Regions from separate parts of the Caballeronia sp. GACF4 genome, predicted to be linked through region 2. Evidence: riboswitches for the same ligand, from Rfam matches in the RefSeq annotation. Region 2 holds a riboswitch; the other holds the start of a gene.
What was found. A riboswitch is a leader RNA that binds a small molecule or an ion and turns the genes downstream of it on or off. The one in region 2 is predicted to bind thiamine pyrophosphate.

Region 1: it holds a riboswitch for thiamine pyrophosphate, as region 2 does, so the genes downstream of both, thiC (phosphomethylpyrimidine synthase ThiC) here and NCR40_RS12105 (FAD-dependent oxidoreductase) in region 2, are expected to answer to the same signal.

What each region holds. Positions count from the first base shown of each region.
Region 1 covers NZ_JALQDW010000004.1:139,548-155,144, forward strand. The annotation lists gene NCR40_RS04495 (hypothetical protein) at 1-56, opposite strand, end outside; gene NCR40_RS04500 (DMT family transporter) at 176-1,093, opposite strand; gene NCR40_RS04505 (L-lactate permease) at 1,191-2,792, opposite strand; gene NCR40_RS04510 (hypothetical protein) at 3,437-3,985, opposite strand; gene NCR40_RS04515 (YMGG-like glycine zipper-containing protein) at 4,193-4,405, opposite strand; gene thiC (phosphomethylpyrimidine synthase ThiC) at 4,626-6,557, opposite strand; TPP riboswitch at 6,735-6,874, opposite strand; gene NCR40_RS04525 (EamA family transporter) at 7,176-8,114, shown strand; gene NCR40_RS04530 (DUF4397 domain-containing protein) at 8,492-9,271, shown strand; gene NCR40_RS04535 (entericidin A/B family lipoprotein) at 9,567-9,701, opposite strand; gene NCR40_RS04540 (sensor histidine kinase) at 9,852-11,339, opposite strand; gene NCR40_RS04545 (DUF1328 domain-containing protein) at 11,513-11,689, shown strand; gene NCR40_RS04550 (DUF1328 domain-containing protein) at 11,751-11,912, shown strand; gene NCR40_RS04555 (ferritin-like domain-containing protein) at 12,100-12,675, shown strand; gene NCR40_RS04560 (response regulator) at 12,790-13,422, shown strand; gene NCR40_RS04565 (response regulator) at 13,468-13,923, shown strand; gene NCR40_RS04570 (MFS transporter) at 13,920-15,143, opposite strand; gene NCR40_RS04575 (hypothetical protein) at 15,213-15,566, opposite strand.
Region 2 covers NZ_JALQDW010000012.1:18,186-33,782, reverse strand. The annotation lists gene NCR40_RS12130 (glutamate synthase-related protein) at 1-266, shown strand, start outside; gene NCR40_RS12125 (glutamate synthase subunit beta) at 345-1,811, shown strand; gene NCR40_RS12120 (DUF1828 domain-containing protein) at 1,875-2,660, opposite strand; gene NCR40_RS12115 (hypothetical protein) at 2,662-3,144, opposite strand; gene NCR40_RS12110 (ABC transporter ATP-binding protein/permease) at 3,284-5,026, opposite strand; TPP riboswitch at 5,275-5,402, shown strand; gene NCR40_RS12105 (FAD-dependent oxidoreductase) at 5,605-6,747, shown strand; gene thiS (sulfur carrier protein ThiS) at 6,766-6,963, shown strand; gene NCR40_RS12095 (thiazole synthase) at 6,990-7,799, shown strand; gene thiE (thiamine phosphate synthase) at 7,796-8,860, shown strand; gene NCR40_RS12085 (ABC transporter ATP-binding protein) at 8,958-9,773, shown strand; gene mlaE (lipid asymmetry maintenance ABC transporter permease subunit MlaE) at 9,770-10,537, shown strand; gene mlaD (outer membrane lipid asymmetry maintenance protein MlaD) at 10,643-11,209, shown strand; gene NCR40_RS12070 (MlaA family lipoprotein) at 11,221-12,150, shown strand; gene NCR40_RS12065 (MlaC/ttg2D family ABC transporter substrate-binding protein) at 12,275-12,904, shown strand; gene NCR40_RS12060 (STAS domain-containing protein) at 12,901-13,200, shown strand; gene NCR40_RS12055 (ABC transporter ATP-binding protein) at 13,403-14,329, shown strand; gene NCR40_RS12050 (ABC transporter permease) at 14,326-15,081, shown strand; gene NCR40_RS12045 (BolA family protein) at 15,099-15,338, shown strand; gene murA (UDP-N-acetylglucosamine 1-carboxyvinyltransferase) at 15,483-15,597, shown strand, end outside.

The DNA.
Region 1 (15,597 bases), on a different contig from region 2:
GTGGGCGGCAGCATCTTCATCAATTCGTGCCTGGCCTTCGCGAAAAAGTCGTGCATGGTCTGCTCCAGGAAACGCATGGATGCGCATGCCGGCGCGTTGCACGAAATGCAACGCGCATCCGAACAATTCGATGAATCTCGCACTGCGGCAGCGGCTGCGCTGTTTGCAGTCTAGTTCAGCCTACGAGCTTGCGGCGTCCTGAAAACGGCAGGCGCTTGATCGCGCCGGTGGCGAGCGCGGTGCCCGCAAGGACGACGGCACAGCCTTCGAGCATGACGAGCGACACCCGCTCATGCAGAAACAACGCGCCCCACAGAATGCCGAAGAGCGGAATGACGAAAGTGACGGTCATCGCGCGCGCGGGACCGACGACCGCGACCAGATGGTAGTAGATGAAGTACGCGATACCCGTGCAACCCACGCCCAGCGCGAGCACCGCCGCCCATGCAGGCGCGGAGACCGGCGCGGCGGGCCACGTGACGAAGGCGATAGGCGCGAGCACGAGCGTCGCGCCGATCATGCTGCCCGCGGCGTTGGTCATGGCATCGACGTCCATCAGATACTTTTTCGCGAAGTTGCCCGCAACACCATATAGCGCCGATGCCGCGAGCGCCGCGGCCGCCGCCAACACGCCCGCCGCGCCCGATCCCGCCGAGCCCTCTATCTGATTCCACACGAGCAGCAGCACCCCCGCGAAACCGATCGCCGTACCGATAGTGCGCAAGGTCGTGAGCCGGTCCTTCAGCCAGAGATAGGCGACGAGCGCGCCCCACAGCGGCGTCGTCGCATTGATGACGGATGTGGCGCCAGCCGAAAGCGTCAGCTCCGCATAAGCGAAGAGGCAGAACGGCGCGGCCGAATTGAGAATGCCGACGATGAGTAGCGGTAGCGCACGCTTGCGCATGATCGCGAGACTGCTCGAAAACTGGCGGCGGCCGAGCAGCATGGCGACGAGAAACACGGCGCCGATGCCGACGCGCAAGGCCATGAGCGGCGCGACGCCGAACTCGGCGACGCCCACGCGGATAAAGAGAAACGACGCGCCCCAGAGCGCGGCGAGACAGACGAGTTGCAACAAATTGACGGGTGACATGACGATGCGGACTTCAGTGTTCCAAGGAAAAGTCCGCGCATGTTAGCACCGCGCCGCGCGCCGCTGGTCATCGCGCCGATGAGACCGCAAGGAACAATCAATGTGGCGGAATCATCCACGTCAACACGTTCTGCTGCAGCCACACGAGAATGCCGAGAATGATGGTGAGCAGAATCGAATGCTTGAAGGTGCGCGCGAAGACGAGTCCTTCCTTGCCCTTGAGTTCGGTCGTGGCGACGCCCGTCGAAATGTTTTGCGGCGAGATCATCTTGCCCATCACGCCGCCGGACGAATTGGTCGCGGCCATCAGCACAGGATTGAGATTGAGTTGATGAGCGGCGACCACCTGAAGGTTGCCGAAGAGCGCGTTGCCAGAGGTATCGCTGCCTGAGAGAAACACCGCCACCCAGCCGAGAAAGGCCGACACGAGCGGGAAGAACGGCCCGACCGAGGCCACCCCGAGTCCGAGCGTGTAGTTCATGCCCGAGTAGTTCATGAGATACGCGAGCCCGACGATGGTCGCCACCGTGAAGATGGCAATGCGCGTTTGCACCCAGGTATCGACGATAGCGTGGCCGAACTCGCTTGCCGGCAGCTTTACCAGGAGCGCGGTGATGATGGCCGCCACGAGAATCGCCGTGCCGGTGGCGAGCGGCTGGAAGTCCCAGATCGCGCCGTAGGGCTGATTGTAGAGCGTGATGTAGACCGCCTTGTCGAGCCCCGGCCACGGGACCTTCACGTCGCCGATGAGGAAGATCTTGGCTACCGTCCAGACGATCACCACGACCGAGACGACGATCCACGGCATCCATCCCTGAGCGGCCGAGACGTTGCCGCGCGCGTTGGCAAGGCGATCGACGTTCACCGCGAAGCGTTCGTCGGGCGCGGGCTTCCAGACGCGCAGGAACGCTATGGTGAGGATCAGCGAGACGAGCGAGGAGAGGACATCGGTGAGCGAATAGCTGATGTAGTTCGACGTGACATACTGCGTCAACGCGAACGCGCCGCCCGAGACGAGCAGCACGGGCCACACGCGCAGCATGTTGCGAAAGCCCGCGTAGATACCGATAACATAGAACGGCAGGAAGAACGCGAAGAACGGCAACTGGCGGCCGACCATCTTGGCGAGCGCATCGGTGGGCAAGTGCGTGACCGCGCCGAGCACGGTGATCGGTACGCCGAGCGCGCCGAACGCGACTGGCGCCGTGTTGAAGATCAGCGTGAACGTGAGCGCTTCGAGCGTCGGAAAGCCGAGCAGGATCAAGAGCGAACTCGTGATGGCGATCGGCGTGCCGAAGCCCGAGATGCCTTCGAGCAATGCGCCGAACGAAAAGCCGATGACCACGAGCACGATGCGCCGGTCGTTCGGCAGGTTGTCGATCATCCACACGCGAAACGCTTCGAAGCGTCCCGAGCGTTGCGCGACGTTGTAGAGCAGGATCGCGGAGAACACGATCCACATCACCGGCCAGAGCGCGAACACGGCGCCGGCCGCGATGGAGTCGAGCGCGAGTCCAACCGGGAAGTGCCAGCCTACCATCGCGATGATCAACGCGACGATCAGTCCCGCAAGCGAAGCCTGCCACGCGGGACGGCGCGCCCAGCCGAGCATGACGAGTACGACGATGATAGGCAACGCGGCAACGATGAAGGAGAGCGCGAGCGAACCCGCGATAGGCGTGAGGATCTGATGGAACATCGGGTCTCCTGTGTCTCTATTCTTGGATGGATGCCGCGGTCTTCGCTGCTGGTTCGAGTGGTATCGAAGACTTTAAGCAACCGCATAACGCGCTCACTAAGAATAGGGCGAGGATGGCCCCCGTCAAGGCTTGAATATTGGCGTAAGGATGCCGGATGGAAGCGGAAAGGGACGTGACGCATCTGCTCCGTTCGGACGCTTGGTCACGCGTTTCGCGGGATGCGGCGATCAGCTCTCGACGGTCGCCGGAGTAGCCGTTGTTCGTTGTGCCGCGCTGGAATCAAGACGCGATGCCGGCACTTGGCGAAACACCCAGAGCGCGAGCAGCCCAAGGGATGCGACCATCCACAGCAGGAAAAAAGCGAAGGCCATCATGTCCAATCCCCGAGAACGATAGGTAACGCTTGGGCTCACACCCGCGCGGTCCGATAAGTAGGGATACGATTTAGCGATAATCGTGCCAAAGCACCGGCGTAATCCGCCAGGGCCTTGTCGGATAAGGAAAGTGATCGATCGTACAGAGTGGCAAGGCAAGCGAATTGCGTCTGCATTGCCGGAAAATGTTTCAGAGTTGTTACTTTTGTCGGTAATAGCGGCGCAGAGTGCGACGTCGACGCCGCATTCGAGCGTGGGGTTTCATTTATTCAATGGCCGTGGCCGCCACCGCCATGTCCACCGCCGCCTTGCCAACTGCCACCGCCGCCGTGCCATCCGCCGCCACCGCCGTGCCATCCACCACCGCCGCCATGCCATCCGCCGCCGCCATAGCCGCGTCCCCAGCAACATCCGCCGCCGCCCCAGTAGCCGAAGCCGATCGACACCGACGGATAACCGTAGCCGTAATAACCGGGGTAAGCAGCATATGCGGGATAAGCGGCGTAAGCGGGATAAGGTGCGTACGCGTAAGGATAGGGATAGGCCGGCGCATACGGCGTGCTCGTATAGATCGTCGAGTAGTCGACTGTCGGCGCGGCCACTGCGTACTGAGCTTGCGACGGCGCGTTCGCGGCACTGACGCCCGAAGCACCTTGCGCCGGTAACGCGAACTCACGTTGCGTATAGGCAGCGGGAACCGGCGGATAGTAATAAGCGGGGTAGTCGGGATACGGCAGGTAGCATCCGCCGAGAAGCAATCCGGCAGCAAGCGAAACGGCCGCTGCCCTGTAACCAAAGATGATGCGCGGGGAAATCATGATGCTGCTCCTTGCTTGCGACTTGCCGGACTCTACCTATGCGATTGCGAGGAAGGGTCCGTTAAGAAGGAGCTTACTCGATCGTTGCGGCGTGCGCGTCACGCGTCCGCTAACAAGCCTCGGCGTGTATCAATCCTGAAACAGCCCTCGATCGAAGCGGCGGCAAGCATCGCTGCTTGCCGCATGAGATGACTGTGGATCGCCCGCTTACTTCCCGACTTGATTGCCGATAACCCCGCCTACTGCCGCGCCCCCCAACGTCGATAACGCGCTTCCGCCGATCACGGCCCCACCCGCGGCGCCAACACCAGCGCCAACGGCCGTATCGCGTTGACGCGTCGTCATGTTGTCGCAGGCCGTGAGTCCGGCGAGAAGGGAAACGACCACTGCTGCGGCGCCGATTTGTTTGATGATTTTCATGTCGACTCTCCAGAACGATTGATCAATGAAACGGCCGCGGCTTTGCCCACGCGTCCTGCCGTTCGATCACGATCTGGCTTTCATCGACGGACGCCGCAACGTTTTTTTCGCCGGTTCGTTCGTTTATCAGCAGGAAAGATGCCCGAAACGGTGCACGCGCGCGCCATGCAAAAACGGCCTGCAAGGAAGCACAGGCCGTTGCGTACAGTCAGCGTTTGCTTCAGGTCGGCTGATAAATCTCCGCGCCCTTCTTCACGAACTCGATGGCCTTGGTCTGCATGCCCTTGGCGAGCGCATCGCTTTCGGAGACGCCTTGCTTGGCCGCGAAGTCGCGCACGTCCTGCGTGATCTTCATCGAGCAGAAGTGCGGGCCGCACATCGAGCAGAAATGCGCGACCTTGGCGGAATCCTTCGGCAAGGTTTCGTCGTGAAACTCGCGCGCCTTGTCGGGATCGAGGCCGAGATTGAACTGGTCTTCCCAGCGAAACTCGAAGCGTGCCTTGGATAGCGCGTTGTCGCGCACCTGCGCGCCCGGATGACCCTTCGCCAGATCGGCCGCGTGCGCCGCGAGCTTGTACGTGATGATGCCGGTCTTGACGTCGTCCTTGTTCGGAAGTCCGAGATGCTCCTTCGGCGTGACGTAGCAAAGCATGGCGGTGCCAAACCAGCCGATCATCGCCGCGCCGATGCCCGAGGTGATGTGATCGTATCCCGGCGCGATGTCGGTGGTGAGCGGCCCGAGCGTGTAGAAGGGCGCCTCGTCGCACCATTCCAGCTGCAGGTCCATGTTCTCCTTGATGAGCTGCATCGGCACATGGCCGGGGCCTTCGATCATCACTTGCACGTCGTGCTTCCACGCGATCTGCGTGAGTTCGCCGAGCGTCTTCAGTTCACCGAGCTGGGCTTCGTCGTTCGCGTCGTAGATGGAGCCGGGACGTAGGCCGTCGCCGAGCGAGAACGAGACGTCGTACTGCTTCATGATCTCGCAGATGTCTTCGAAGTGCTCGTAGATGAAGCTTTCCCGATGATGCGCGAGACACCATTTCGCCATGATCGAGCCGCCGCGCGAGACGATACCCGTCATGCGGTTGGCCGTCAGCGGCACGTATTGCAGGCGCACGCCCGCGTGAATGGTGAAGTAATCGACGCCTTGCTCGGCTTGCTCGACGAGCGTGTCGCGAAAGATTTCCCAGGTCAGGTCTTCCGCCTTGCCGTTGACCTTTTCGAGCGCCTGATAGATCGGCACCGTGCCGATCGGCACCGGCGAATTGCGGATGATCCACTCGCGCGTCTCGTGAATATGCTTGCCCGTGGACAAGTCCATCACCGTGTCGCCGCCCCAGCGGATCGCCCAGGTCATCTTGTCGACTTCCTCGCCGATCGACGAACTCACCGCCGAATTGCCGATGTTCGCGTTGATCTTCACGAGGAAGTTGCGCCCGATGATCATCGGCTCGCTTTCCGGGTGATTGATGTTCGCGGGGATGATCGCGCGGCCGCGCGCCACTTCATCGCGTACGAACTCGGGCGTGATGGCCTTCAGGGCGTCCTTGTCGAACGGCACCGCGCCGAACGACTGGCCGGGATGCTGACGGCCCATCATCGCGGCGAGCTTTTCGCCGTTCGGACCGCTCGTCTTGAGGCTTTCGAGGTATTCGGCGCGGCGCTGATTCTCGCGAATGGCGATGTATTCCATCTCCGGCGTGACGATGCCCTGCCGCGCGTAATGCATCTGCGACACGTTCTTGCCGGGCGTCGCGCGTCGCGGATGACGATGCAGATCCGGGAAGCGCAGCTCGGCCGTTTTCGGATCGGCGGCGCGCTCGCGGCCGAATTCGCTCGAAAGACCCGCGAGTTCCTCGGTGTCGCCGCGCGCTTCGATCCAGCCGGCGCGCAACGCGGGCAAACCGGAGCGGATGTCGATCTTCGCGTCCGGATCGGAGTAGGGGCCGGACGTGTCGTACACGTACACCGGCGGATTCTTTTCGCCGCCGAAACTGTCGGGCGTGTCGGACTGCGTGATCTCGCGCATCGGCACGCGGATGTCGGGCGTCGAACCCGTCACGTAGACCTTGCGCGAGTTGGGCAGCGGCGCGATGGCGGCTGCATCGACGACGGCGTTTTCGGACAGGAACTTGGGATTCGCATTCATGTGCTGTTTCTCCTTTTCAGTCGCAGGGACGGTAATTGACAGCGAGCACGCGGGCGATCGAATGAACGACGAACAAACGAACGCCGGCGAGCTCGGCTGATTCAGGAGCTAGACAGGGAGGAACGAGATGGAAAGGTGCGGGCCCGAGAAGACGTGGCGCGTGAGAGAGATACCGTGCGCCGAGGCCCGAACGCTTCCCTGCGCTGGCATTATCCAGATCAGGTTCAAAGGGTATTTCTCACCCACATTGCACGGGCCATTCAGTCGACGCAGCCGGACGAATCGCGATGTGCAACGCAGGACCCCCGCGTTAGCAGGCGTCACCATACATCGTGGCGTGGCATCTTGGCAACCGTTCGCGAAGTTTGCGCTGAAGCGCAGGCGCTTACTGCATAATGGCGAGCGCGCGATTTTCGGTACTTACCCGGATGTCGTCAGCAGTCGCCCCGCCTGTCGCTTCCGCACTTCTTTCGCTCCGTCATGCCGTCCATCGTCAGTCCCGCCTCGTTCGTCACCTGGCGCGCGCGTTCTTCAAGCTCATGCCACGTTCGGTCGATTGGCGGCAGTCCCCATTGCAAGTCTCTTGCCCCGATCCGGGCGCGCTTCGCGGAGTAATGCATGTCTGCCGTACCTCCGCGTCTGCCGCTCGGTTTTCCCGACCGCTTTCCGTTTCGCGCTCCTCGCAGCCTCAAGGGACGCGTCGCGCTCGCGTTGGCCGTCGTTTATATCGTGTGGGGATCGACGTATCTCGGCATTCACCTGGCGCTCGAATCGTTTCCGCCGCTCATGCTCGGCGGCCTGCGTAACCTGTGCGCTGGCGTCGGTCTCTTCGTGATCGCCGTGCATCGCAAGGCGGTGTGGCCGACGGCGCGTGAAGTACGTAATGCAGCGATCGTCGGGACTTTGCTCGAAGGTTTGTCGAGCGGGATGATGGCTTACGGCATGCGCACGGTGGGAACCGGCACGGCTGCCGTGATGGTGGCTACCGTGCCGCTCTTCGCGACGATCTTCACCGCGCTTGCCGGGCGCAGTGTGGCGAAGGGCGAATGGTTTGCGGTGGCGCTGGGTCTCATGGGTATCGTGTTGCTCAATCATGGCGATCCCTCGCCGAGCTCGACCGTCGGCACGCTTGCCATCTTGTGCGCGGCAATTTTTTGGGCGGGCGGGGCGCATTTGGCAAGCCGTCTCTCGCAGCCTTCCGATCTGCTGATGTCGACTGCGTTGCAGATCGGGCTTGGCGGGCTTATCGCGACTGTCATCGCGTTTGTGTCAGGCGAGCGCCTTGGCCAAGTGAGCATGGGCGCGGGGTTTTCATTCTTGTATCTCGTCGTGATTGGTTCGATGGCCGCGTATGTCGCTTATAACTTTCTCATTCGGAACACGAGCACGATTGTCGCGACGAGTTGTCTTTACGTGAATCCGGTCGTCGCGGTTTTATTGGGCGCTTTGTTGCTTGGGGAAATCATCACGCAGTGGACGGTTGTTGCCACGGTCGTGATTTTGATGAGCGTTGCGTTGTCATTTTGGTTTGATTATCGGCGGCGGGGGTTGGTTTGAGCAGCGCGCCTTCCGCCTTTCCTTTTGTAAAAACCTCCTCCGCGCGCTGCATTCGCTCCTATCCGGCGCTGCTTTAGTCGGCCTTCCAGCTCGGCCCGAGCAATTCCTCTAACGAATATCAAAGCCTTGCGGCGCAAGGCTCGCCGTCATATCGGCCGCCTCTGCGCACCGATGCAGGGCATGCGCATTGCTCAATGCCGTCACCCTCGAACGACAGTTTCATCGGCATGACACGAAAGCCTGTCGTTCAAGGGAATAGAAGCAAAAGAAAAAAGGGGTCTTCCGAGGCGCGCCGGGCAATACGCATGATCACTTAAGCGTGGTGCTCGCAGCGCGGACCGGACAACAAAATCAATGATTAAAGCTAAGGTGGAAACATGAAGCTCATCCGCACAGTCACCGCGCTTGCCGCTGTCGCCTCGCTCCTGTCCGCTTGTGGCGGCTCCGACGACGTAGGCAAGGAACTCGGACTCACGAATCCAGAAGTCCACTTCATCCACGCGATCCCGAGTGCCCCCAACGTCGACTTCTACGACAACGGCAAGGTGCTGCAAGCGAATCTCGGCTACCAGACAGTGACGAACTTCGCAAACATCGATACGGGCCAGCAGAACTTCTCCTACGCCGCCGTCAACACGACGACGCAACTCGCGACCGACACGAGCATCTCGAATGCCGCCAAGGGTCACGAGTACACGGTGATCGCGCTGCCTGACGCGGGTTTCCTGCCGTCCATCGCCGTGATCGACGATCCGTTCGACAAGGGCCTGCTCTCGAACAGCGCGCGGGTGCGCGGCTTCAATGCGTCGGCGAATGCGCAGACTCTCGATCTGTATCTGGTCGCACCGGGGACGAACATCGCGACCGTCAATCCGACGATGGCGGGCGTCGGCTTCAAGAACGCCGTGCCGGCAACGACGCAAGACTCGCTCTACGTCAACGGCGGGACGTATCAGCTGGTCGCGACGCTGCCGGGTTCGAAGACGCCGGTGTATGCGTCGGCATCGTTCAATCTGAGCAACAACGCCGATTGGCTCGTGACGACGCTGCCTTCAGGCAACGCGTTGTCGCAAGTGATCCCGAACAAGATTCGCGTGCTCGTTGCGCAGGGCGGCAATACCACGACGCCTGCAATCGAGTTGCCGGACACGCTGTAAGTTGAAGCGCCCGGGTAACAGGGCGCAGTTGTTGACGAGCCCCACGCTGCCGCACGCGTGGGGTTTTTTCATTCGAAGAGGAGCGGGTTTATGACCCTCGCAGACATCCGGCCGCCTATCTACGTGCGAACGTCGCCGATCACGCGAGGCAAGCAAGCCTCAGGCGCCACGCATCCACGCTCTCACGTACTAAAGACAAACGAAAAAAATCCCGCCAAAAAACATGACGGGACGACAGAAAATCAGCACGAAACATCAACGCGATGAGCGCCTGGCTCACCGCGCCGCGGCCAATTTACTTATGCTCTTCGGCCGAATTCGAAATAGCCTGACCGCCCTTCGAGATATCCTGGCCCGCGCCCGACATGGTATTGCAGCCCGCGAGCGCGGCGGTGCCGGCGATCAGCAGCAAAGCGATGATTCGAGTCATGTGTGTTCCCCTTGAATTAGAAATTCGGGTAGCCCTTCGAGGCTTCCGTTGTGATCAATCATAAAAAAGCGGCGTAGTCGCCGCTGTAGGCGCACACGGGTTTTTGGTGTCGGCCGTCTCTGCTATTGGCGTAAGTATCGTCCTACGTAATCAGGCAAGCGGAACGGCCGCCGGCGCGCTTGCATCGATGAACGTGCCCGCGCTGCGCTCGCGTGGCATCGACACGCTGATGCGCGTGCCATGCGGCGCCACGCGTTCGATCTCGAAGCGCCCGCCGCGCGCCGACACGCGCTGACGCATGCCGACCAGGCCGTGCGTCTGCGTGCGCTTCAAATCCTGCGGACGTATGCCGATGCCGTCATCCGCGATAGCGAGCGCAACGTCGTCACCATCGAGCGCGAGCGCGATTTCGATGCGGTTCGCGCGCGCGTATTTCGCCGCGTTCGTGAGCGTCTCCTGCGCCACCCGAAAGAGCGCGATCTCGATAGCCTCGCCGAGCTTTACATCGTCGCCGGGAAGATCGAATTCGACGCTCCAGCCGTTGCGTTGCGCGGCTTCATCGGCGAGCGAGCGCAGCGCGGTCACGAGACCGAAGTTGGCAAGCACGGTCGGCCGCATGTCTTCGATAATTCGCCGCTTGAGCGCAATTCCCTGGTCCAGATTGCCGATGGCGCGCGCGAGCTTGTCGGACATGGCGGGTTCGCTCGTCCTGAGCTTGCCGCGCACCCACGCGACATCCATCTTGCTCGCGGTAAGAATGGAGCCGAGTTCGTCGTGCAGTTCGCGCGCAAGTTCGGTTTTTTCGTTTTCGCTCACGGATTGCAAATGCCACGCGAGCGCTTCGAGCTGACGCGTGCGTTCGAACACGAGCCGGTCGAGTTCCTCCTGCTGCGTAATGAGCTTCTTCTGCACGCGGTCCTGCTTGTCCAACTGGATACCGAGATTGCGGAACAGCAGCAGGAACAGGACGATGTTGAGCGCGCACAACGCGCCGACGCACAGCGTGGAAATGCGCTGATCGGCGCGGCTTGCATCGAGCGCGTGCTGCGCGCGTTGCTCTTCGTTCAGCCGCAAGAGGGCGAGCGCGGCATCGAGCGTGGCGCTGCTATCGGGCGACGGCGTCGCTACGACGCGTGCGCGCATTTCCGCATCCGCGGGCGTCTTCGACAGATCGGCGAGATGCGCCTCGCCTTGCGCGATGTTCTCGTCGGCGGCCCCGCGAATCTGCGCGAAGCTCGCAAGCGCGGCGTCATCGCCGATGCGGCGGTAATAGCTATCGAGCGATGTCAACGCGCGGCGCACGCGCCCGGCCGTTTGCGCGAAGTGGCTCTTGTAGGTGTCGTCGGCGGCGAGCGCGAAACCGCGTTCCTCGGCGCTGAGCGTGGCGATATCGGCCGCCAGCGACGATAACTGCGCGGTGGCGCTTTTTGCATCGAGCGCGGTTTCATACTCGGCCGCGATGCGCATGCGCCCCGATTCCAGAATCACGAGCCCGCCGACGGTAATGACGATAGCCACCGTCATCGCGACCGCCCAGCTATAGCGATGCATCCATTCGTTGATACGCGTTGCGCGCCGGGCAAGTCCCTTTGGAGTTTCAGATGCTGCCGGCGCGGCGTCTTTTAGAACGTGGCTCATGGTGTGTTTCTGCGGTTCCGGCGGGCGTCGTGAGCCACGCCGGCAAAGCCGTTTGAAAGCGGATGTCGGTGGATTCCCACAGCAAAAAAGGAGCCAGCCCGGATGCGCGCGCCCGAAGGCCCGGCTAGCATGGGTTCGTCATCATTTTTCAATCATTCCAACGGGGAACGATCATGCTGAAGTGGGCATTGTTTTTCGCGATCGTGGCCGTGATCGCCGGTCTTCTCGGGTTCACGGGTGTGGCGGCGGGCGCTGCGACCATCGCCAAATTCTTGTTCGTGCTGTTCCTGATTTTGTGCGTCGTGTTCCTGGTGCTCGGCTTCGTCGTCACCAAGAAAATAGTCGATTAGCGACCAACTCACTCGCGCCCGAACCTGAATCAGACCATCAAAAGCAAGTCAGGGGGATTCCATGCTTCATTACGCTGCCGTTTTCTTCGTCATCGCGATAATCGCGGCCGTGTTCGGCTTTACCGGCATTGCCGCGGGCGCCGCGGAAATCGCCAAGATCCTTTTCTACATTTTCCTGGTGGTGTTCGTCGTCACGTTGCTGCTGGGCGTGTTCCGAACCTGACGTACGCCTGAAAGCCTTGCTGCACCGGGCCGCTCGCGCGGCCCGCGCCTTTTGCGAGGCATTGGTGGGAGCAGGCATGGCGCGTGCATCGGAGCTTTTGATTGGATAGCAGGGCCCTATGAACGAAGCGGCACGCGTAGGCCTGCTCCAGCGAACGTCTTTCATCAAATTTCAAGGAGCGAACCAAATGTCCAAATCGTCTGCTGTACAAGCCGCGCCGACTCAATCGCGGGACGCATTTGTCCTCGACGTGGAAAAGATCCGCGCCGATGCGCGCACGCACATGGACGAGGGCCCGGTCACGCCGAGCTACGGCGCGGACCGCGAAGTCGTGCTCAAGCTACTGAACGACTCGCTCGCGACGGAAATCGTCTGCACGCTGCGCTACAAGCGTCACTATTTCATGGCCAAGGGCATCCATTCGGAAGCCGTCGCAGCCGAATTTCTCGAACACGCCAACGAGGAACAGGAACACGCCGATACGCTCGCGGAGCGCATCGTCCAACTGGGCGGCGCGCCGAACTTTGCACCCGACAGCCTGAAGTCGCGCTCGCATTCCGAGTACAAGGAAGGCTCGGACCTGATCGACATGATCCGCGAGAATCTGATCGCCGAGCGGATTGCTATCGATACGTATCGGGAGATCATTCGCTATCTCGGCGACAAGGATGTCACCACGCGCCGTATCTTCGAAGACATCCTGGCGGTGGAAGAAGAGCACGCCGACGACATGGCCGATCTGCTGGAAGGCCGTAACGGCTAAATAGCAGGGCATGCCGGCATGACGTCACGCGATGCGCGGAACTCGTCCGAGACCGCGCATCTTTTGCGTGTGCGCATGCGTACAATGGCGGCTCATCCCTGATTTCAAGCGCGAATGATCCGAGTCCTGATAGCCGACGACCATGCGATCGTACGCAGCGGTTTCAAGCAGTTTGTCGCGGACGAACCCGATATGGAAGTGGCGGCGGAAGCCTCCACTGGCGACGAAACCATCGCGCACGTGCGCGTTCAGGCGTTCGACGTGGTGTTGCTCGACATCGCGATGCCAGACAAGAACGGCGTCGATACCTTGCGTGTCATCAAGCAGATTCGTCCGGAGCAGGGCGTGCTGATGCTGTCGGGCTATCCCGAGAGTCAGTACGCGATCAACTTGTTGAAGGCGGGCGCGAACGGTTATCTGAACAAGGACGCGGCGCCGGAAGAAATCGTCCGGGCGATTCGCACGGTGGCGCGCGGGCATCGGTATCTGTCGGAATTCATCGCCGACGCGCTCGCCGACAAGCTCGACAAGCCGGCCGCCGAACGCCCGCACGAGGCGTTGTCCGAGCGCGAGTTTCAGGTCTTCTGCAAGCTCGCGGCGGGGCGTATTCCGACTGAGATCGCGGAAGAACTGCATCTGTCGGTGAAGACGGTGAGCACGTACCGCGCGCGCGTGCTCGAAAAAATGAGACTGGCGAACAACGCGGATCTCACGTATTACGCAATCAAGAACGGCCTGATCGAATAGCGCGACGCGCAGTCGGACGGCAAGCTGAACCGGAGGGCGCCCGAAGTGGGCAAGCACATCATCACCGACGACCGTGCGCAGCAACGCGAAGCGCGCGACACGCCGCTCGCGGTGCTGCTTATCGAGGATTCCCCGCTGATCCGGCGCAGCCTGACCGAAGCCATCGACGCGCTCGGTCCGTGGCGCGTGACCGCGTTCGCCGAGGCTCCGGACGAAGCCATCGCGCTCTTGTCGTCGCAGCGGTTCCATGCGGTGATCATCGACTTGCAACTCAGGCACGGCTCGGGCATCGAGGTGCTGGCGTGGTTGCAGGAGGGCGGCAAGGCATCGATACACGACGAGGCCTTTGTCGCGGTGCTCACCAATCACGCGTTGCCGACTTATCGCGAGCGCTGCCAGCAATATGGCGTGCGCCATTTCTTCGATAAATCGCTGGAGTTCGATCGGGTGCTGGATGCGCTTTGCCGGCACGCGCGGGAAAGACAAGGTGAGCGCGGTTAGCGATCCCCGCCGCCGGAACCCGCCAACGAATCCGCCGCTTCCCGCCCGCGCCAGTGACTGAAGGCCGCCAGCGCCGTCGCAGCCAGCCCGACGACGCAAACGCCTGTCCATCCCATTGCGTGCCAGGCGAGCGAAGCCAGCGCCGATCCCAACGCCCCGCCAATAAAGTAAGCCACCATATAAACCGTATTCACGCGGCTGCGCGCCTCCGGCTTCAATGCGTAGATGCGCGACTGGTTGGATATCTGCGCGGCCTGCACGCCGATATCGAGCACGATCACGCCGATGACCAGCCCCGCGATGCTGCGCGCCGAGAATGCGAACACCACGAACGACAGCGCAACGAGCCCGATGGACAGCGTGATCACCGCGCGCGGCCCACGCCGGTCCGCCGACTTGCCCGCAAGCGGCGCCGCGAGCGCGCCCGCCGCGCCGACGATACCGAATAGTCCCGCGGCCTGCGGTCCCATGTGAAACGGCTCGCCCGCGAGCAGGAGTGTGAGCAGCGACCAGAACGCGCTGAATGCTGCAAAGAGCGCGCCGCCCGTGAGCGACGCTTCGCGAAGCCCGGGATTCTCGACAGCGAGATGCCACATCGACACGAGCAGCTTGCCGTAGGGCAGAGTAGACGTCGGACGGCTCTTTGGCAGCCGCGCAACGACGACGACCGCCAGCACGATCGTCGCGATCACGGAAGCGCCGAATACCGCGCGCCAGCCGAAGTATTCGGCGACGAAACCCGACACCGTCCGCGCGAGCAGGATGCCGAGCAATAGACCGCTCATCACCGTGCCGACGGCATGACCGCGCTCGGCGGCTGGCGCAAGTTCAGCGGCGAACGGCACGGCTTGTTGCGCGATGGTCGCGACGACGCCAATTGCAAGACTCGCGGCGATCAGCACGGCGAGCGTCGGCGCGACGCACGCCACCACGAGCGCCACGCCGAGCGCGGCCAGTTGGAGCAGGATCAGAAGCCGCCGGTCGAAGCGATCGCCGAGCGGCGCTAGCACGAGCATGCCGAGCGCGTAGCCGAGTTGCGTCGCGGCGGGCACCGCGCCGATCAGATACGCGCTGCCGGGAAACGAACCACGGAAATCGCCCAGCAGCGGCTGATTGAAGTAGATGTTGGCGACCGATACGCCCGCGATGGTCGCAAGCAGCCAGAGCGTGGCGCGCGAATAGTGCTGATGATGACTCGAGGAATCGGACGAAGCGGTCATGGTTGCCTTGAGTTGAGCGCGAGAACGGCGGCGAGCCGCCGTGGAGATGCGCGCTTCCGGTCGCCCGCCTTACTGCGCGGCATCGTCCGTGGGCTGCGGCTTCTTCACGAGCCTAGCGGGCGCGAGCCATTGAAAGCCGGTCAGCGTGTTCTCGGCGAACGTGCATTCGGCGGCGGCGGGCGTCTGGACGATTTTTGTTGCGGGCGGCTTGGGCTGCGTCGGGAATTCGCCGCGCACGACGACACGCGAACCGTGGTAGCTCGCGCCCGATCCGGTGAGCTTCAGTGGCGCGCTTGCGGCGTCGGGATACTCGGCGCGCACGCGGTCCTTGCACGTTTCGACGTTGCGGTAATACGAAGTGCAGCCGGACAAAAGCACGAGCGGAAGGCAGACCAGCAAGAAGAGGCGGGAACGGGTAATCATTGGTGAACAGGGTGAATGCTCGGCCGCGCGA
Region 2 (15,597 bases):
TGGTGGCCCTCGATCCGGTGCTGCAACAGGCCGAACAGGAGCGCACGGTGGATCGCGCGCTGTGGCATGCCGGCAAGACCGACGAAGCGCTGCTCAAGGGTTTGATCGAGCGTCACTTCCAGTTCACCGGATCGCCGCGTGCCAAGGCGCTGCTCGAAAACTGGGATGCGTCGCGCCGTCAGTTCGTGAAGGTGTTCCCGACCGACTACAAGCGCGCGCTCGGCGAGATCGGCGCGAAGAAGGCAAAGGACGCACTCGCGGCCTGAGCGGTCTCACTATAGAAGAGCTCTCCGGTACGCCGGAGAGCGAGTTCCTCACTAAATACAGAGAAAGAAGAGAACCACATGGGCAAGGCAACCGGTTTTCTCGAGTTCGAACGCCGCCACGAGGCGTACGAAGCACCGCTGACCCGCGTCAAGCATTACAAGGAATTCGTCGCCGCGCTGACCGATGAAGACGCCAAGGTTCAGGGCGCGCGCTGCATGGACTGCGGCATTCCGTTCTGCAACAACGGTTGTCCGGTGAACAACATCATTCCGGACTTCAACGATCTCGTGTTCCGTCAGGACTGGAAGAGCGCGATCGAAGTGCTGCATTCGACCAACAACTTCCCCGAGTTCACGGGACGCATTTGTCCGGCGCCGTGCGAGTCGGCTTGCACGCTCGGCATCAATGACGATCCGGTGGGAATCAAGTCGATCGAGCACGCGATCATCGACAAGGCGTGGACCGAAGGCTGGGTCGCGCCGCAGCCGCCCAAACACAAGACCGGCAAGAAGGTTGCGGTGGTCGGCTCCGGTCCCGCCGGGCTCGCGGTCGCGCAGCAACTGGGACGCGCCGGTCACGACGTGGTCGTGTTCGAAAAGAACGATCGCATTGGTGGTTTGCTGCGTTATGGCATTCCCGACTTCAAGCTGGAGAAGTGGCTGATCGACCGCCGCATGCGCCAGATGGAAGCGGAAGGCGTGTCGTTCCGCACCAACGTGTTCATCGGCAAGGACGCGCTGCCGGGGCACATCGGCAATACGGCCAAGGAAACCATCACGCCGGACGAACTGAAAGAACAGTTCGATGCGGTCGTGGTGGCGGGCGGTTCGGAAACGCCGCGCGATCTGCCGGTGCCGGGGCGCGAGCTGGAAGGCATCTATTACGCGATGGAATTCCTGCCGCAGCAGAACAAGGTCAACGCAGGCGACAAGCTCGCGGAGCAACTGGTCGCGAAGGGCAAGCATGTCGTCGTGATCGGCGGTGGCGACACGGGTTCGGATTGCGTCGGCACCTCGAACCGGCATGGCGCGAAGGGCGTGGTGCAGTTCGAACTGCTCGCGCAGCCGCCCGAGGAAGAGAACAAGCCGCTCGTGTGGCCCTACTGGCCGATCAAGCTGCGTACGTCGTCGTCGCATGAAGAGGGTTGCGAGCGTGACTGGTCGGTTGCGACGAAGCGTTTCGAAGGCAAGAACGGCAAGGTCGAGAAGCTGATCGCGGTGCGCGTCGAGTGGAAGAACGGCAAGATGCAGGAAGTGCCGAACAGCGAGTTCGAGCTGAAGGCCGACCTCGTGCTGCTCGCCATGGGCTTCACGCAGCCAGCTTCGCCGGTGCTGGATGCGTTTGGCGTCGACAAGGACGCGCGCGGTAACGTGCGCGCCTCGACCGAAGGTGACAAAGCGTATTACACGTCGGTGGACAAGGTGTTCACCGCAGGCGATATGCGGCGCGGTCAGTCGCTCGTGGTGTGGGCGATTCGCGAAGGGCGTCAGTGCGCGCGGTCGGTGGATGCGTATTTGATGGGCAGTAGCGAATTGCCGCGATAAGAGAGCGGGGTTGATGGGAGAAAAGGGCGGGCCTTTGGGGTTCGCCCTTTTTTGTTGGCGGGGTTATGCCGTTCTCAGGCGATGGCGGATTTTCTTTTCGAGTGCGCCTTTCGCGTCGAGCGAGTCCACCATGTCGTTGGCGGCGTTCATTAAACGACGTAAATCACCGCTCGGTAACGCGCTGGCATCCTGAAAAACCACGATCGAATCGAACGACTCGATGTGCTGATCGATATGCTGAAGGACGATAGTTGCCAGCCGCGCTCGTTCCCGCGTGGCGACACCGAATACGAAAAGAGGTGCGCGGCCGCCTCTGAGCGAGAAGTCGATTGGGTAGTCAGCGGCGTCGGGAACTTGCGGCGCCAGATAGTTCTCGAGCACGTTGTCTACTCCGACAATCTCTATCAGATGACGCTTCAGGTCGTCGGAAAAAGTCGATGCGACACGTGACTTGCTCCATGTCTTTAGGTCGTTGACGCGCACCAAGGCTTGACCATAGCGAAGCAAAGACATGCCGAGTGAAGTTTCGTCTGACTCGGACACGATCTGCCCATCTTCTCCAAGGCGCGCGCCGTATTCCGCCAGCATCTTGTCCAGCAGCACACGGCGTGGACCGCGCGTGAGAAGAGTAGCGTCGGAGTCGTAGGAAATGCGCATCAACGTCGTGCCCGCATCTTCGATGAGCCAGCCGCCCATCGTTTGACGAAGCCAGACCGTCACGTAGTCGCCATCCGGTTCCAGCAGCGGCATGGACAAGCGAAGCGCATCACCGTCTTGTGCCACGTCCAGCTCGGAACACCATGACTCGCAGAGCAGTCGTTTAACCGTATCAGGTGCGTCGCGCAGCATGTCAGAACTCGAGCTCGGATTGAAACGGGTTGTAGTCAAGCAAGTCGACGCTGCAATCCCTGCAGAGACAATCAAATGCTCCCTCAACCGAATTGTAGTCGTAGACCGATTCAGCATAGCCGTCCGGATCGTGGCCGGCACGGATGTATCGTTCGGTGGCGACATGCTTGTGACAGCCTAAGGGAACCTTGACGCGCTCGATAACATTTCTGTGCCCGTGATAAGGACCGTTGTAACGCACGAGCACAAGGGTTGCATCAGGTGACCACACACGCGCGAGACCGACTGAAAACGCACTGGCTCTGGTCAGCGAGACGCGAAGAAAGAGCCGATAAACCTGTGTCATATCGCGTGCATCGTGGAGCACGTAATTCTTTTCGCGGTGACCGCCTTTCGTTACCCACCGCGCCCCCTTGTTGACGATGGATTTTGGCGCGTGGCGCATCGATTCGAGATCGTCGTCTGTCAGTAGAAGGAAGTCCATCGATTGTTTGTGACTGTGTGCCGTAACGCTTCGAAGTCTATGACGTCGCGCGCAGGGCAAGTTACTCACCGCCACAAATAAGAAAAACCGCACCCACAATTGCTCGCGGATGCGGTTCTTCCTTCAGCAAGAGACGGAATCAAGCCTCCGCCATCGTCCTCTCTATCTCGATCCGATAATCATGGAACAGCGCCACCGACTCCCGGTGCGCAACGCTCAAAATCGCCGCCTTCGGCAAACGTTCGACGAGCGTGTTGTAGATATGCAGTTCGTTATCCGCATCGAGGGCGCTGGTGGCTTCGTCGAGGAACAGGAAGTCGGGCTCGTGCAGCAGCACGCGCGCGGCGGCAAGACGCTGTTGCTCGCCCGGCGACAAGCTGCGCGCCCAGTGCGCATTTTCTTCCAGGCGGTCGCCATACTCGGCCAGATTGCACAGACGCAGCGCCTCGCGCGATTCCTCGTCGGTGAAGGTGCCACCCGGCGACGGATAGCTCAACGCCGCGCGCAGCGTGCCGATCGGCAGATAGCTCACTTGCGGGATAAACAGCATCTTCGCGTCGACGGGTGCGTCGATACTACCGTCGCCAAACGGCCAAAGGCCCGCCAGAGCCCGCATCAGCGTGCTCTTGCCCGCGCCCGACGGCCCGACTATCAGCCAGCGCGATCCCGGTTCTATCGTCACATCGCCCACGCGCGAAAGCGGCGTGCCATTCGGCAACGCGAGCGCAAGCCCCTTGGTCGTCAGCGCTTTCGTGCTCGTGTAATGCAGGTTGATACCGCCATGCGCCGTTGCCGGCGACGTTTCCTCGCGGATATGCGTCGAGCGCATCACACGCTTGAATTCGCGCAGACGATTCACCGTGGCGCGCCATTCGACCAAGGTCGAGTAACTGTTGATGAACCAGGAGAACGAATCGCTGACCGTGCCGAACGCCGATGAAATCTGCATCAAGACGCCGAACGAGAACGCGCCCGCGAAGTAGCGCGGCGCGGCAACCATGATCGGGAAGATGATGGCGATCTGTCCGTAGAAACTGAGCACGAAGGTCATGCGCTTCGTGTACTTCATGATCATCCACCAGTTGTCGCGAATGCGCTGGAAAATGGTCTTCGCGTTGGCCGTCTCGGTGGCGATGCCATCGTAAAACGCGATCTGCTCGGCATTCTCGCGCACGCGAATCAGCCCGAAGCGGAAATCGGCCTCGACCTTCTGTTGCTGGTAGTTGATCGACACCAGCGGATGCCCGACCTTCTGGATGATGACCGAGCCGATGATCGCGTAAAGCGCCGCCGCCCAGACCATGTAGCCGGGAATGACGAGCGGCGTGCCGAATGCCGTGATGGTCAGCGCGCCCGCGAGCGTCCACAAAATGGTGATGAACGTGACGAGCGTGACGAGCGTGGAAAGCAGATCGAGCGACAGAGACAGCGTGGTGGTCGCGAAGGATTGCAGGTCGTCGCTGATCCGCTGGTCGGGGTTATCGGCAAGACGGTCGCGTTCTATGCGGTAAAAAGCGCGGTCGCCGAACCACTGTTCGAGATACTTGTTGGTCAGCCACTGGCGCCAGCGGAAGCCGAGCATCTGCCGCAGATACCGCCCATAAACCGCGAGCAGAATGTACGCGAAGGCGAGGCCGGTGAAGACCAGCAGCAGGTGCGGAAAGTCGTGGACGTTCTTGTTCTGCAGCGCGTTGTAGAACGCCGCGCTCCAGCTGTTGAGCCGCACGTTGATCCATACGACCGTCATGTTGATCGCGATGATGGCAACGAGCAGACCCCACGCGAAGCCGCGCTCCTCCGAGACCCAGTAGGGCTTTATGAGGCTCCACGCAGAGACCGTGTCGGCTTGTTGCTGCGTGTTTTCCGGTTGAGAATTGGCCATGACCTTCCTGATGATATGCCGGTCCGAGTTACGAATGGACGCACCGCGCCGCGATACTCGCACGCGCAGCCTCTTTCCTGTCCCGCAGATTGTTCAGAGGTTCCCTTAACTGCCGCTTAATTCCGTGCTCATTCGCACAACCATGCGGAGAACCATGCTCGCGGCATTGTGCCAGAGTGCCGACCGAGGCGACCAAAGGCGGGGAATCCCGGTTTGCAGCGGCTTTGGCTTTCATGGTCTAATGATCTTCGACGAAACAGGGGTGCTTCGCGCGCGATGTCATCGAATTATCGGTGTGCTGGCGCGGCGAGGCTGAGAGAGACCCTTTGCACCCGATCCGGGTAATACCGGCGAGGGAAGTTTCCGGAGAACGCGCGGCCGTCGCGCCTTTCCTCCAGGTTCTTCCATCATCATTCATTTCCGCCTGGCGCGCGTTGTTTGCGTTGCCGCTGCCGGGCCGGTCTCTCCTCTGCAAGTTTTGTCTTCGCGTTCGTGCGTTTGCTGCACGGCGTTATCAGTCGTGGATAAGACCGGAGCGGCGCACAGCCTCGTTTCGATCGACAGGAGACATCGGAAAAGTGAACACGATCGATCAGCCCGCCGCGCGCCGGCCAGACTTCGCCGTCATCGGCGGAGGACTCGTCGGGCGGCTCGTGGCGTGGCAACTCGCGGGCGCGGGCCACGGCGTCGCGCTATACGAGCGCGGCGACGAGGCGGGCACGCAGTCGGCTGCGTGGGTGGCCGCCGCGATGCTCGCGCCGCTCGCCGAGGCGACGAGTGCGGAGCCGCTCGTCGTCGAACTCGGCGCGGCGTCGCTGGAACGCTGGCCGGGTCTCATCGCCGATTTGCCCGAGCCGGTTTACTTTCAGCGCAACGGCACGCTCGTCGTCTGGCACGGCGCGGATCGCGCGGAAGCGCCGCTATTCGAACGCAGGTTGCGCGCCAACGCGCCTGCAAGCTTGCTCGATGGCGGCTTCGTCAAGCTCTCGGGTGCGGAAGTCGCGCAAGCAGAACCCGCGCTCGGCACGCGTTTCGCGCAAGGCTGGCTGCTGCCGCACGAAGGTCAACTCGACAATCGTCAGGCGCTTCGAGCGCTCGCGGCCGGACTTGGGGCGCGCGGCGTGCGCACGCACTGGAATTCTCCGGTCGATGCCATGCCCGACGCGCGCTGGATCATCGATTGCCGTGGGCTGGGCGGCAAAACGGCGTGGCCCGCGTTGCGTGGTATTCGCGGGGAAGTGGCGCGCGTGCATGCGCCGGGCATCGGGTTGTCGCGGCCGGTGCGGCTGCTGCATCCGCGTTATCCGCTGTATATCGCGCCGAAAGAGGACGATCTTTACGTGATCGGCGCGACCGAAGTCGAAGGCGAGGACATGTCACCCGTGAGCGTGCGCTCGGCGCTGGAACTGATGAGTGCGGCGTTCGCGGTGCATCCGGGTTTCGGCGAGGCGCGCATCCTCGAACTCAATTCTCAGTGCCGGCCGACGCTGCCGGATCATCGGCCGGCCATCGTCTGGGACGGGGCGCGGACCGTGCGCGTGAACGGCCTGTATCGGCACGGCTTCATGATCGCGCCGGAAGTCGCCGATGCCGCCTGCGCACTCGCCCAAGCCATCGCGGGCGGAACCGTCGCGGACGCCGCATCGTTCGCGGATTATCGCGGCGGCGCGCGCTGGTCCGAACTTCTGCATAGCGAACCGGCCATCGCGGCCGCGCTCTAGTCATCGAAAGTCAAAGCCATGAACATCCACATCAATCAGCGCGAATTCAGTCTGACCGATGCCGCCACCGTCACCGACGCGCTCGCCGTATTCGGCGCCAAACCGCCGTTCGCGGTCGCGCTCAACGGACAGTTCGTCGCGCGCGGCGAGCACGGCACGAAGACGCTTCGAGCCGGCGACAAGCTCGACGTCGTGTCGCCCGTCGCGGGCGGCTGAATCTATCGAATCCGAAGGATCGAATCATGACCTCACACACCGCCGCCCATAGTCTTACGCTCTACGGCCAGACGTTCCCGAGCCGTGTGCTGCTCGGCACATCGCGTTATCCGTCGCTGCAATCGCTTTCGGATTCCATCGATGCCGCGCGGCCCGGCATGGTGACCGTCGCGCTGCGCCGTCAGTCCGAGACTGGCGAGGCCGGTTTTTTCGATGTCCTCAAGCGTCACGGCGTCGCGCTGCTGCCAAACACGGCGGGCTGCCATAGCGTCGATGAAGTGCTGACCACCGCCTACATGGCGCGCGAGGTTTTCGACACGCCGTGGATCAAGCTGGAACTGATCGGCGACGACTACACGTTGCAGCCCGACCCGATCGGCCTCGTCGAAGCGGCGGGCAAGCTCGTGCGCGACGGCTTCAAGGTGCTGCCTTATTGCACCGAGGATCTCGTGATCGGCCGCCGTCTGCTCGACGCCGGCTGCGAGGCGTTGATGCCCTGGGGCGCGCCCATCGGCACCGGCAAGGGCGTGACCAATCCCTACGGTCTGCGCACGTTGCGCGAGCGGCTGCCAGACGTGCCGCTGATCGTCGATGCAGGCCTCGGCGTGCCCTCGCATGCGTGCCAGGTGATGGAGTGGGGTTTCGACGGCGTGCTCTTGAACACCGCCGTGTCGCAGGCGACCTTTCCGTCGCAGATGGCGCGCGCGTTCGCGCTGGGTGTCGAAGCCGGACGCACGGCGTTTCTCGCCGGTCCGATGGCCGAGCGCGACAGCGCGCAGGCCAGCACGCCGGTCGTTGGCATGCCGTTCTGGCATCAGGACGGAGGTGCTGCATGAGCTTGCTCGGACACGAAGTTTTCTGGCCGCCGGCGGATGAGTTGACCGAAGTCGCCGAACGTATCCGCGCGCGGCTCGGCGAGTGGCCCGCGCCGCCAACGCGCTGGCGCATCTGCCTGACCGTGCCGGATACGCCAAGTGCGCAGGATCTGCTCGTCGTCAACGAGCCATACGCCGCGGGCAATGCGACGGTGCTGGAAGCGTACGAACATCGCGTGATATTGCTGCATGCAGGCGCGCGCCACGTTCTCGAAGGCGAGCGTTCCGACGACTGGCTGGCTGCGCTGGCGGCGTTCCTCGACTGCAATTTCGAACCGCACGATGCGCTCGTCCTGGCAATGGCATGGCGCGCCGGCGACGAACAGAAAGAAGACGCGTGGCCAAGCGACTTCGACACGTTCCCGCGCGTCGGCGATCTTCCACCCGCGCCGGAACCTGCTTTTCCCGCTTGCCCGGACAAGCTCGGTCTTTACCCCGTCTTGCCGAGCGCGAATTGGGTCGAACGCGTGCTGGACCTCGGAGTGCGCACGGCGCAGTTGCGCCGCAAGACCACCGACGCAGCGGACCTTCACGGCGAAATCGAGCGTTCGGTCGTGGCGGGGCAGCGGCATCAGGCGCAGCTTTTCATCAACGATCATTGGCGCGAAGCGATCGCCGCACGCGCTTACGGCGTGCATCTCGGTCAGGAAGATGTCGAAACCGCCGATCTGCAGGCAATCGCGCAAGCCGGGTTGCGCCTCGGACTTTCGACGCACGGCTATTACGAGATGCTTCGCGCGCTGCACTTCCGGCCGAGCTATCTCGCGCTCGGCGCGGTGTTTCCCACCACGACGAAAGTCATGCCCACCAAACCGCAAGGCCTGGCGCGGCTTACACGCTACGTAAAGCTTCTGAAAGGACGTGTGCCGCTCGTCGCGATCGGCGGTATCGACGGCAAGGTATTGCCCGAGGTGCTGGCGACCAGCGTAGGAAGCGCTGCTGTCGTGCGTGCCGTGACAGAAGCGGCGGACACCGAAGCCGCCGTCGAGTCGCTACAACAAAGCTTTGCAAATCAAGGGTAAATGTTCTGAAAATCATATCGGGTAGAGCGTAGGTAAAGCACCGATTGCGCGCAGGCCCTATAATTCGGCCTCTTGCGTCCAAGGAATTTCTTACCTCGTGCCAGCTTTCCCCGAGCCCCTGCTAGAGCTTCGCGACGTCGATTTCGGTTACGGTAATCGGCCCGTTCTCTCGAACCTGAACATGCGTTTCACGCGTGGTCAGGTGGTTGCGGTCATGGGTGGCTCCGGCTGCGGCAAGACGACAACCTTACGGTTGATCGGCGGGCTGGTGAAAGCCAGCCGCGGTCAGGTGCTGTTCGCGGGCAAGGACGTCGGCACGCAATCGCGCGACGGTCTTTACGCGCTGCGCCGCCGGATGGGCATGCTGTTTCAGTTCGGCGCGCTGTTCACCGACCAGACCGTGTTCGAGAACGTCGCGTTTCCGCTGCGGGAACACACGGATCTGCCGGAGGAGCTCATCCGCGATCTCGTCCTGATGAAGCTCAACGCGGTCGGCCTGCGTGGCGCGCGCGATCTCGCGCCGTCGGAGATTTCCGGCGGCATGGCGCGCCGCGTCGCGCTTGCCCGCGCCATCGCGCTCGATCCCGAACTGATGATGTACGACGAGCCGTTCGCCGGTCTCGATCCCATCTCGCTCGGCATAACCGCGCAACTCATCCGCACGCTCAACGACGCTCTCGGCGCCACGTCCATTCTCGTTTCGCACGATGTGCCCGAGTCGTTCGCCATTGCGGACTACGTGTACTTCGTCGCGAACGGCGGCATTCACGCGGAAGGCACGCCGGAGCAATTACGCGCGTCGGAAGACCCGACCGTGCGTCAGTTCATCGACGGCACGCCGGACGGTCCCTTCAAGTTTCATTACGCGAGCCAGCCGCTCGCGGCGGATTTCGGCATCGGAGGGAAAGCATGATCAGCGCACTCGGACGCTGGGTGCTCGACGGTTTCGGAACCGCCGGTTATGCAATGCGCATGCTGTTGCGCCTCGTACTCGAATTCTTCCCGCTTTTGCGGCGGCCGCGTCTCGTCACGAAGCAAATTCACTTCGTCGGCAATTATTCGCTTGTCATCATCGCGGTGTCGGGCCTGTTCGTCGGCTTCGTACTCGGGCTGCAGGGTTATTACACACTGAACCGCTATGGTTCGGAGCAGGCGCTTGGACTGCTCGTCGCGCTTTCGCTCGTGCGCGAGCTCGGGCCGGTCGTCACGGCGCTGTTGTTCGCCGGCCGCGCGGGTACGTCGCTGACCGCCGAGATCGGTTTGATGAAGGCGGGCGAACAACTCACGGCAATGGAAATGATGGCCGTCGATCCCATGAAAGTGGTGGTCGCGCCGCGCATGTGGGCGGGCATCATCGCCATGCCCGTGCTGGCGGCCATTTTCAGCGCGGTCGGCATCATCGGCGGGTATGTGGTCGGCGTGTTGCTGATCGGCGTGGATTCCGGCGCGTTCTGGTCGCAGATGCAAGGCGGCGTGGACGTGTGGCGCGATGTCGGCAATGGCGTCATCAAGAGCATTGTGTTCGGCTTCGCGGTGACGTTCATCGCGTTGTTCCAGGGCTACGAAGCACGGCCTACGCCGGAAGGCGTGTCGCGCGCGACCACGAAAACGGTCGTGTATGCGTCGCTCGCGGTGCTCGGCCTCGATTTCCTGCTGACCGCGTTGATGTTCAGCTGATGTCCAGCTAATGAACCAAAATGCAAAACGCCCGCGAGGGCGTGGGCGTTGTGAAGGGCACAGACCTCACACGCGCTCTGCGACAAGATTCTCTTTGGGAAGACGATGAAAAAGACTGCTCTCGACTTTTGGGTCGGCCTCTTCGTGGTGCTCGGTTTCGTGGCGCTGCTGTTCCTTGCGCTGAAGGCGGGCAACATGAGTTCGCTGTCGTTCCAGCAGACCTACGCGGTGAAGCTCAAGTTCGACAACATCGGCGGCCTTAAGGCGCGCGCGCCGGTCAAGAGCGCGGGCGTGACGGTCGGGCGCGTCGGCTCGATCAGCTTCGATGGAAATACGTATCAGGCGGTGGTCGCCATCGACATCGACAAGCAATATCAATTTCCGAAAGATTCGTCCGCCAAGATTCTGACTTCCGGTCTGCTCGGCGAGCAGTACATCGGCCTGGAGCCGGGCGGCGACGATCAGATGCTCAAGAATGGCGACACCATCACGATGACGCAGTCCGCCGTGGTGCTGGAAAATCTGATCGGACAGTTCCTCTATAACAAGGCAGCGGATTCCGGCGCGTCGAAATCCTCGGCGGCGCCGGCGGCAACGGCAGCTCCCGCACCGGCATTTCCGGGTGCGGCAAGCGCGATGGGCGCGAGCGCGGCCTCGGGTACGGCTCAATAAGGAGAAACAACATGCACTCGACAGGGATGCGGCGCGCAATCGTTCTAGCGGCAACGGTGGGCATGTTCGGCGGGTGCGCGACAGTGACCACTCCGACCAAGGGCGATCCCTTCGAGAGCTACAACCGGACGATGTTCACGATCAACGACAAGGTCGATCAATACGCGTTCAAGCCGGTGGCGCAGGCTTACGTCTGGGCCGTCCCGGAACCCGTGCGCAACAGCGTCACGAACTTCTTCTCGAATATCGGCGATGTCTACATCGCGGCGAACAATCTTCTGCAACTGAGAATCGCGGATGGCGTGTCTGACATCATGCGCGTCGCGATCAACACGGTGTTCGGCGTGGGCGGTCTGTTCGACGTGGCGACCATCGCCAAGCTGCCGAAGCATTCGGGCGACTTCGGTCTCACGCTCGGCCACTACGGCGTGCCGCCTGGCCCGTACGTCGTGCTGCCGCTCCTTGGACCAAGCACCGTGCGCGATACCGGCGGCCTCGCGGTCGATTATTTCGGTAATCCGCTGAGTTACGTGCAGCCGGATTCCGTGAGCTGGGCCTTGTACGGCGTAAATCTCGTGAACACGCGCGCAAACCTGCTGGATGCATCCGACATTCTTTCGGATGCCGCGCTCGACAAATACTCTTTCGTTCGTAACGCTTACCTGCAGCGGCGGCAATATCTGATTACCGGTGGCGAAGGCACCTCGCCCGATTACAGCGAAGCGCCGCTTCCAAACTACGATGCGGAAGGCGCGGAAGCCGCGACTCCGGCGGGCGCTTCGGCGACGGCGGTTCCGTCCGAAGCGGCATCGGGCGCGACGCCTGCTTCTGGAGCCGCTGGCGCGCCGCGCGCAGCGAGCGACACGGGCAACAACACGGTTCCGGGACATCAGTACGTTCCGCCGCGCGCGCCTGGATTCCCTTCGTTCCGCTTGCGTTGAGCGGACTGGCGCTAACGGCCGGTAAAATACTTGGCAGCATTTTTTACAGTTTGACAGGCGCGCGGTCTGAACTCGTTCTAGCCGGCGCGCTCAAACTCAAGCCCCTTTTTTTGCAGGATCTGCGATGAAAAAAATCTTTTTGCTTCCTATCTTCGCCATGCTGATCGCGTTCTGCGGCGCGGCGTCGGCGCAATCCGTCGACTCGAGCGCGCCCGACGTGATGATCAAGACCGTCACGCAACAAGTGCTCGACGACATCAAGTCCGACAGCAAGATTCAGTCGGGCGACATCCAGCGCATCACTGAACTCGTCAATCAGAAGATCCTGCCGTACACGGACTTCACGCGTACCACGCGTCTCGTGATGGGGCGCAACTGGAACACGGCAACGCCCGAGCAACAAAAGCAGATCGTCGAGCAATTCAAGATGCTGCTCATTCGCACGTATTCGGGCGCGCTCGCTCAGGTTCGTAATCAGACGGTACAGTACAAGCCATTCCGCGCGTCGCCGGAGGACACGGATGTCGTGGTCCGCTCGGTCGTGATGAACAACGGCTCGCCGATCGAACTCGACTACCGCCTGTACAAAACGCCGCAAGGCTGGCGCGTGTATGACATCAACGTGCTCGGCGCATGGCTGATCCAGGCGTATCAGCAACAGTTCAACGAGCAGATTTCGCAGAATGGCGTGGCTGGCTTGCTGCAATTCCTCACGCAGCGTAATCAGCAACTCGCGAACGGCAAGGCATCGTGAGCACGCAGGCAAATGCGCAAGTCGCGGGCGGCCGCTTCCAAACGGCCGCCACGCTGACCCACGAAAGCGCGAAGGCTGCGCTCGACGCGGGTTTGTCGCGTATCGCGGCGGGTGCAACCGAAGTCGACTGCGCGCCGCTCACGCATTTCGATTCATCCGCGCTCGCCGTACTGCTTGCATGGCAGCGCGCCGCCACCGAGCGCGGCACGGCGCTTGGCGTCGTGAATGTTCCTTCCAAGCTTGCCAGTCTCGCGCAAGCTTACGGCGTCGACACGCTGCTCTCCTTCCGACATTGATCCTGTCCTGACGCCATATCAGGTGCGGCAACCAGGCTTGCGTTGCCGCGATCAGGATCGCTCCGAAGTCGGCTCCATCCGGTTTGCCCTATAATCAAATGCTTTTTCGGGCCCGCACCCGGCAATTTTTCGATCGAGCCCGGGTCCGTCAAGCGTTATCCGCACAATCGAGGCGCGGCCACACGAGGCACGCGCACTGTCAATGTCAGCCATAGAAATCCGAAACGTCAGAAAGCGCTACAAGCAGCTTCAGGCGCTCAAAGGCGTGAGCCTCACGGTTGAAGAGGGCGAATTCTTCGGCTTGCTCGGCCCCAACGGTGCCGGCAAGACCACGCTGATCAGCATCCTTGCCGGACTCGCGCGCGCCGATAGCGGCACGGTGTCCGTGCGCGGCCACGATGTCGTGAGCGACTTCCGCGCGGCGCGCCGTGCGCTGGGCGTGGTGCCGCAAGAACTGGTGTTCGATCCGTTCTTCACCGTGCGCGAGGCTTTGCGAATTCAGTCGGGCTATTTCGGTTTGCGCAAGAACGACGACTGGATCGACGAAGTCATGGCCAATCTCGATCTCACCGAGAAAGCGGACGTCAACACGCGCGCGCTCTCGGGCGGCATGAAGCGACGCGTGCTGGTGGCGCAGGCGCTGGTGCATCGGCCGCCGGTGATCGTGCTCGACGAGCCCACGGCGGGCGTCGATGTCGAACTTCGTCAGACGCTCTGGAAGTTCATCTCGCGATTGAATCGCGAAGGGCACACTATCGTGCTGACCACGCATTACCTCGAAGAAGCCGAGGCGCTATGTGATCGTCTCGCCATGCTTCGCCGTGGTGAAGTCGTGGCGCTCGAGCGCACGAGCACGCTTCTGCAACGCTTTTCCGGTCTGCAACTTTATCTGCGCTTTTCGAGCGGCTCGCTGCCTGTGGAACTGCGTCCGCTGGAAGTCGATCCGCACGCGGTGTCCGGCATGCAGCATCTGCTGCGCCTTTCGAGCTACGACGATGTCGAGCCGATTCTCGCGAAGTGCCGCGCGGCCGGTTGCGCGCTGGATGAAATCGAGGTTCGCAAAGCCGATCTCGAAGACGTGTTCGTGCAAGTCATGAACGAACCCGACGTGGTCGAGGGACTTTCATGAGCGGCTTTCAGACGTTGTTCTACAAGGAGCTTTTGCGCTTCTGGAAGGTATCGTTTCAAACGGTGCTCGCGCCGGTTGTCACGGCGTTGTTGTACCTGACCATCTTCGGTCACGCGCTTTCCGGGCACGTACAAGTTTATGCTGGCGTTGGTTATACGAGCTTTCTCGTGCCCGGCCTCGTGATGATGAGCGTTTTGCAGAACGCGTTTGCGAATAGCTCGTCGTCGCTGATTCAATCGAAGATCACAGGCAATCTCGTGTTCGTGCTGTTGCCGCCCATTGCGCATTGGGAAATGTTCTTTGCGTACGTTTTGGCATCGGTAGCGCGTGGACTTTGTGTCGGGCTTGGCGTTTTCGTCGTGACGATATGGTTCGTCCCGATGTCTTTTTCCGCGCCGTTCTACATCATTGCGTTCGCGATCCTCGGTTCGGCAATCCTCGGTACGTTGGGTTTGATTGCCGGCATCTGGGCAGACAAGTTCGACCAGTTGGCCGCGTTTCAGAACTTCCTGATCATGCCGCTCACGTTCCTTTCCGGCGTGTTCTATTCGACGCATACGTTGCCGCCGGTCTGGCGCGCGGTGTCGCATCTGAATCCGTTCTTCTACATGATCGACGGTTTTCGCTACGGCTTTTTCGGTCTTTCGGACGTGAATCCGCTGGTGAGCATGGGTATCGTCGCTGCATTTCTGGCCGTGCTCGCACTCATTGCCGTGCGTCTGCTCGCGAGCGGCTTCAAGCTTCGTCACTAATTCTTTAGGAGACTTTCATGTTGCCGACTCCCGAGCAAGTGAAGGACTACATTGCTGGCGGCCTCGCCTGCCAGCATCTCGAAGTCGAAGGCGATGGCCAGCACTTCTTCGCGACCATCGTGAGCGACGCGTTCGTCGGCAAGCGGCTGATCGCGCGGCATCAACTGGTCTATGCGGCGCTTGGCGAGCGCATGCGCGAAGAAATTCACGCGCTCAGCATGAAGACGCTCACGCCCGACGAATTCAAAGCCGCGTAAATACGCGACATTCGTAGCAATACGCAACACGCAACATCCCGTAACACCCGGCAACACCGGCAGGAAACAGTGCGAATCATTCAAGACAACCGCGGCGCCGAAAGCGGCTCCGCAGCAGGACGCTCGGTCGAAGGACACGTCATCATGGATAAACTGGTCATCACGGGGGGCGCGAAGCTCTCCGGCGAAATCACCGTATCGGGCGCGAAGAACGCGGCTCTGCCGATTCTGTGCGCAAGCCTTCTCACGGCCGACGACG